2 linked regions of the Actinacidiphila yeochonensis CN732 genome follow. The protein of the gene in region 2 interacts with the protein of the main gene of each other region in a pairwise test. Links are inferred from orthologs where the notes say so. Each region holds a gene or a part of one and is shown on either strand. Other genes may lie near its edges. The genes, in order: rplA and thrS.

Region 1 (3,176 bases), 2.0 Mb from region 2 along the record:
CCCGTGCGCGCACTGTAGCGGAGCCCTGTGACACGCCGCGTGGCCGCCGGGTGCGGACGCCGGCCGCGCGGCCCTCGGGTCGGGCCGGACCGACGCGGGTCGGCCTGGGTGCCGGAACGGAGCCCGTGGCCGTGGGGACGGCGGCCTACGTGCCCTTGGCGGCCTTCTGCTGTCCCAGCCTGGCCAGAGCGCTGGAGTGGATGACGTCCGATGCCGCCGGGGCCTCGACCGTGACCTGCTCGCCGAAGGCGGAGTAGTACGTGGTGGCCGTGGTCCTGGCCGTCTTGACGTCGAAGGCGGTGACGACCTTCACCGGAAGGCGGTCGGCGGAGATCCACAGGTCGATGACCTCCGCGCTGGCTCCGGCCGCGGTCAGGGACTCCCGGACGCTCCGCGTCTGCGCGGCGGTGAGGTGGGCCGCCGTGGTGGCGAGGTCCGTCGCGTCGACGGTGCCCCGGTAGTGGGTGGCCGCCACGCCGCGTACCGTCTCCTGGCCGACCGCGCGCACGTCCTTGGCGGCCAGTGCGGCGTTCACCGCCGGCGTCGGGCCGAAGGACTCCAGCGCCGGGGCCAGGCCACTGGACTCGCCGACCGACGCGTCGAGGTCGGCGTAGGTGTACTTGATCCAGTGCTTGCCGCCGAAGACCGGGGCGGCGGCCCCCGCGTTGAGGTGGTAGGCGTCCGGCAGGAAGCGCATCCGCATCGGGGCACCGTTGTTGAGGAGCGTCGCGTAGTCGGCCATGGACCCGCCCGTGACAGCGACCGTGACGTTCTGCCGCACTCCGTCCGTCCAGTCGACGTCCCCGGTGACCTTCTGCGACCCCGACGCGGCCAGGACGATCGTGCTCTCGACGTGAGCGGTGCGGGCACTGCCGGTGCGTTTCTCGACCAGTGACAGCACGTCGGCCGCGTTCCGCGCGGGCACGACCGCCTTCGGCTTCGCCCCGGACGCCTTGGCCGGGCTCCCCGAGCCGTGGCCGGACCCGCCGCAGGCGGCCAGCGCCAGCAGCGCGACCGCGGTGGACGCGGCGGCTGCCACCGACGCGGTACGGCGTATGTGTGCGAGCGCCATGACGGTGCCCCTCCCCTCACGGCGGACAGCCCCCACGGCCCCCGCCCCCCTGAACCCGTGCGCGCACGATAGCGGAGCGCTCCGACACGCAGCGGGCGGGCCCGTCACATGATCGGACCGCTGCGTGACGAGGCGCGGTCGTGAACGCGCGAGGGCCCCGCGCCTGCCCGGGCGGGCGGGCGCGGGGCCCTCGGTGCCGAATCAGCACCCCTCGGGTCGGATCAGACCGACGCGGGGTCCTCCTCGACGAGGAGGTTGCGGGTGCGGTTCGGGTCGACCTGGATGCCGGAGCCCATGGTCGTCGACACGGCGGCCTTCTTGATGTACCGGCCCTTCGCCGCGGACGGCTTGATACGCAGGATCTCGTCCAGCGCCGCCGCGTAGTTCTCCACCAGCTGGGCGTCGTCGAAGGACACCTTGCCGATGATGAAGTGCAGGTTCGAGTGCTTGTCGACGCGGAACTCGATCTTGCCGCCCTTGATCTCCGTGACCGCCTTGGCCACGTCCGGCGTGACGGTGCCGGTCTTCGGGTTCGGCATGAGGCCACGGGGGCCGAGCACGCGGCCGAGGCGGCCGACCTTGCCCATGAGGTCCGGGGTGGCGACGACGGCGTCGAAGTCCAGACGCCCCTTCGCCACCTCGTCGATCAGTTCGTCGGAGCCGACGATGTCGGCTCCCGCGGCTTCCGCGGCCGCGGCACGGTCACCGGTCGCGAAGACCAGGACCCGGGCGGTCTTGCCGGTGCCGTGCGGGAGGTTCACGGTGCCACGGACCATCTGATCGGCCTTGCGCGGGTCCACACCCAGGCGGAAGGCGACCTCGACGGTCGAGTCGAACTTGGTGGTCGCGGTCTCCTTGGCGAGACGGACGGCCTCCAGGGGCGCGTAGAGGCGCTCCCGGTCGATCTTGGCGTCCGCAGCGCGGAGAGACTTGCTGCGCTTGCTCACTTGCTGCTCCTACGTTGTCTTGGAGTCGTGGTCCGGGCCGAGCAGGCCCTGCCACAAGGCCTTACGGGGCTTCTCAGCCCTCGCTGCTTCCGCGAGGGCTTCCTACTCACTCGCTGCGCGAGCTCGATCGTCAGCCCACACCGTTTTCTGGTCGGGCTTCCTACTCACTCGCTGCGCGAGCTCGATCGTCAGCCCACACCGTTTTCTGGTCGGGCTTCCTACTCACTCGCTGCGCGAGCTCGATCGTCAGCCCTCGACGGTGATGCCCATGGAACGAGCCGTACCCGCGATGATCTTCTCCGCGGCGTCCAGGTCGTTGGCGTTCAGGTCGGGGAGCTTCGTCGTGGCGATCTCACGGACCTGGTCGCGGGTCAGCTTCGCGACCTTGGTCTTGTGCGGCTCGCCGGAGCCCTTCTCCACGCCCGCGGCCTTGAGGATCAGCTTCGCGGCCGGCGGGGTCTTGGTGATGAAGGTGAAGGTGCGGTCTTCGTAGACCGTGATCTCCACCGGGATCACCATGCCGCGCTGGGACTCCGTCGCGGCGTTGTAGGCCTTGCAGAACTCCATGATGTTCACGCCGTGCTGGCCCAGGGCCGGGCCGACCGGCGGCGCCGGGTTGGCCGCACCGGCGTTGATCTGGAGCTTGATCAGCCCCGTGACCTTCTTCTTCTTGGGAGGCATTGCTCTCTCCGGGTCTTGTTGAGAGTGTCCATGCCTGCGTGCAGGCATACCGCACCACGATAACGGGTACGACCCTCTGCTCCGAAACCGCCTGGTCAGCAGAGCACCCGCGCCGCCCCGGCCGTGACCGTCCGCCGCCGGCGGATTCCCGGCGGTGAGCCCCTTCCGGCGCCCGTCCCGGCACCCCCCGGTGGTTTCGGCTGCCAGGCTGCCTGGATGCCACGGGGTGCCTGGGGGCGGAGGGCGCGGCCGGTACCGGCGCGCGGCGTCCCGATCGCTCTCACGTGCGGGGAGCGGCCGTGGCTCACACCTTCGAGTGGACCGGTGCGCGGCTACCCGCGGGAACGCCCGAAGGTGTTCCCGCGGTGTGGAAACGTGGTCCGGGTCGCACAGCGGAGAGGATCTCGCCATGACCGGTCTCGCCCCGGAGCTGCGGGCCCTGATCGAATCCGGCCCCATGGCCCATCTGACCACGG
Region 2 (3,195 bases):
CGCGTGTCGCCGGGCCCCAAGCCCGCCGGTGCCCGCGATCCTGACCGGATGGACGCCGACAGCCCCCTGGCGCGCTGGCAGAACCGCAGCGAGCTGCCCCTGTTCGCCGCCTCACTGGTGTACCTGGCCGCGTACGCCGTCCACGTGCTGGACCCGTCGCTGCCGGCCGGCTGGCACCTGGCCCTGAAGTCCCTGATCGGCCTCACCTGGGCGTTGTTCCTCGCGGACTACGTGGTGCGGCTGCGGCTGAGCGGCGCCCGCTTCGGCCCCCGGTACGTGCGCCACCACGTGCTGGACACGCTGGTGGTGCTGCTGCCGCTGCTGCGGCCGCTGCGGATGGTCGAGGTCTACCAGGTGGTGCAGCGCAACCGGGAGCAGCCCCGGCTGAGCCTGTACGCGAGGGTGATCGCCTACGCCGGCAGCACCGCGCTGCTGCTCGGCTTCTCCGGCGCGCTCGCCGTCTACCAGCAGGAGCGCGGCGCCCCCGGCTCGACGATCCGGACCTTCGGCGACTCGGTGTGGTGGGCCTGCTCGACCCTGACCACGGTGGGGTACGGGGACGTCACACCGGTAACACCGGGCGGGCGGGCCATCGCCGCGGTCCTGATGGTGGTGGGCCTGGCCCTGCTGGGCGCGGTGACGGGCTCCTTCTCCTCCTGGCTGCTCCAGGTCTTCACCCGTGAGGACGAGAAACCCCCGGCCCGCTGACCCCGGGGGGCTCGCGGGCCGGGGGTTCCCCGGCGCTCGGTGCCGCGGCGGGCGCGCGGGCCCGCAGCCGCCGCGGGAGCGGCCGCTGGGGCCCGGCGGCCCGCTTCCGAGCCTCAGACCTGGACCCGGCGCTCCACCACGTCGACGAGCTTGGCCAGCGCCTGGTCGCGCGGGATGTTGTTCTCCTGCGAGCCGTCGCGGTAGCGGAAGGAGACCGTGCCGTGCGACATGTCGTCGTCACCGACGATGATCATGAACGGCACCTTCTGCTTCTGCCAGGTGCGGATCTTCTTCTGCATGCGGTCCGAGGAGGCGTCGACCTCCACGCGCAGGCCCTTGCGCTTCGCCTCGGCGGCGAACTCCTGGAGGTACGGCACGTGGTTGTCGCCGACCGGGATGCCGACCGCCTGCACCGGCGCCAGCCAGGCCGGGAAGGCGCCGGCGTAGTGCTCCAGCAGCACGGCGAAGAACCGCTCGATGGAGCCGAAGAGCGCCCGGTGGATCATGACGGGACGCTGCCGGGTGCCGTCGGGGGCGGTGTACTCCAGGCCGAACCGCTCGGGCAGGTTGAAGTCGAGCTGGATCGTCGACATCTGCCAGCTGCGGCCGATGGCGTCGCGGGTCTGCACCGAGATCTTCGGGCCGTAGAAGGCGGCGCCGCCCGGGTCCGGGACCAGCGGCAGGCCCTGCTTCTCGGCGACCTTGCGCAGCGTCTCGGTGGCCTCCTCCCACACCTCGTCGCTGCCGACGAACTTCTCCTCGTCCTTGGTGGACAGCTCCAGGTAGAAGTCGGTGAGGCCGTAGTCGCGCAGCAGGTTCAGCACGAAGGTGAGCGTGGTGTCCAGCTCGTCGGCCATCTGCTCGCGGGTGCAGTAGATGTGCGCGTCGTCCTGGGTGAAGCCGCGGGCGCGGGTCAGGCCGTGCACCACGCCGGACTTCTCGTACCGGTACACCGTGCCGAACTCGAACAGGCGCAGCGGCAGTTCGCGGTAGGAGCGGCCGCGCGCGTCGAAGATCAGGTTGTGCATCGGGCAGTTCATGGGCTTGAGGTAGTAGTCCGTGCCCTCGTCGAGCTGCATGGGCGGGTACATGCCGTCGGCGTACCAGTCCAGGTGGCCGGACGTCTCGAAGAGGGTGCCCTTGGTGGCGTGCGGGGTGTAGACGAACTCGTACCCCTCCTCCTCGTGGCGGCGGCGCGAGTAGTCCTCCATCACCCGGCGGATGATGCCGCCCTTGGGGTGGAAGACGGCCAGGCCGGAGCCGATCTGCTCGGGGATGGAGAAGAGGTCGAGCTCGGAGCCGAGCTTGCGGTGGTCGCGCTTCTCGGCCTCCTCCAGGAAGTCGAGGTACGCCTTGAGCTCGTCCTTGCTCGGCCAGGCGGTGCCGTAGATCCGCTGGAGCTGCGGGTTCTTCTCGCTGCCGCGCCAGTACGCGGCGGCGTTGCGCATCAGCTTGAAGGCGGGGATGAGCCGGGTCGACGGCAGGTGCGGGCCGCGGCACAGGTCCTTCCAGCACAGCTCGCCGGTCTTGGCGTCCAGGTTGTCGTAGATGGTCAGCTCGCCGCCGCCCACCTCGACGTCCGCGCCGTCCTCGGAGCCCGCGGTGCCGCCCTTGAGGCCGATCAGCTCCAGCTTGTAGGGCTCGGCGGCGAGCTCGGCCCGCGCCTCCTCCTCGGTGACCACGCGGCGGGAGAAGCGCTGCCCGCGCTTCTGGATCTCCTGCATCCGCTTCTCGACGGCCTTGAGGTCCTCGGGGGTGAAGGGCCGCTCGACGTCGAAGTCGTAGTAGAAGCCGTCCTTGATGGGCGGGCCGATGCCGAGCTTGGCCTCCGGGAAGACCTGCTGCACGGCCTGGGCCATCACGTGGGCGGTGGAGTGGCGCAGGATGTTCAGGCCGTCGGGGCTGGTGATCTCGACCGGCTCGACCTCGTCGCCCTCGGCGAGCGGGTGGGTGAGGTCGCGCAGCTCACCCCCGACGCGCGCGGCGACCACCGACCGCTCGCCCTCGAACAGGGCGGCCGCGGTCGTGCCCGTCGTGACCACCCGCTCTTCCGGTTCGGCGGAATCGCGTTTGATGATCACACGGAGGTCTGACACCGGACTACTCCTGACTTCAGGCTTGAGCGCTCGCGCGCACACTGTGCGGGGTACGGCGGAGCCGTCGGCCACCGCCTGCGCTGAATCGTACCGAGCCGCGCTCCCCGACCGCGAAGCCGATACCACCGCCTGTGGAGAACCGCCCCGCCGACGGGCTCGGCCCGGGCGCCCGGAGGGCGAAGCGCCCGCGTCGTGGGCGGCGGCCGGGGAAACGACGAGGCCGGTCCGGGCTTCGCTGTTCGCGGAGCCCGGACCGGCCTCGGTCTGGTGGGCGATACTGGGATCGAACCAGTGACCCCTTCGGTGTGAACGAAGTGCTCTCCCGCTGAGCTAATCGCCCGGGACGACTGGAACATTACAGGGCGACGGGCCCCGGGTTCAAACGGGATGC

Evidence for each region.
Region 1: the proteins of thrS (region 2) and rplA interact in binary tests that used the Escherichia coli proteins (3 or more experiments, as listed by UniProt). The link is inferred for Actinacidiphila yeochonensis CN732 from one-to-one orthologs.

Annotation. Positions count from the first base shown.
Region 1 is NZ_JQNR01000005.1:1,881,445-1,884,620, reverse strand. The notes cover bases 157-3,019. They hold rplA (50S ribosomal protein L1), read right to left. Parts: upstream 2,020-3,019; coding sequence 1,294-2,019; downstream 157-1,293. Other genes in these bases: rplK (50S ribosomal protein L11), read right to left, coding at 2,266-2,700; BS72_RS19905 (hypothetical protein), read right to left, coding at 157-1,072. Also shown: more of BS72_RS19905, read right to left, coding at 146-156; BS72_RS19890 (PPOX class F420-dependent oxidoreductase), read left to right, coding at 3,110-3,176. UniProt on the Escherichia coli protein: One of the primary rRNA binding proteins, it binds very close to the 3'-end of the 23S rRNA. Forms part of the L1 stalk. It is often not seen in high-resolution crystal structures, but can be seen in cryo_EM and 3D reconstruction models.
Region 2 is NZ_JQNR01000005.1:3,903,503-3,906,697, reverse strand. Bases 314-3,195 are described here. They hold thrS (threonine--tRNA ligase), read right to left. Parts: upstream 2,805-3,195; coding sequence 822-2,804; downstream 314-821. Other genes in these bases: BS72_RS27845 (SRPBCC family protein), read right to left, coding at 3,183-3,195; BS72_RS27860 (potassium channel family protein), read left to right, coding at 314-708. In the rest of the region: more of BS72_RS27860, read left to right, coding at 49-313. UniProt on the Escherichia coli protein: Catalyzes the attachment of threonine to tRNA(Thr) in a two-step reaction: L-threonine is first activated by ATP to form Thr-AMP and then transferred to the acceptor end of tRNA(Thr). The rate-limiting step is amino acid activation in the presence of tRNA.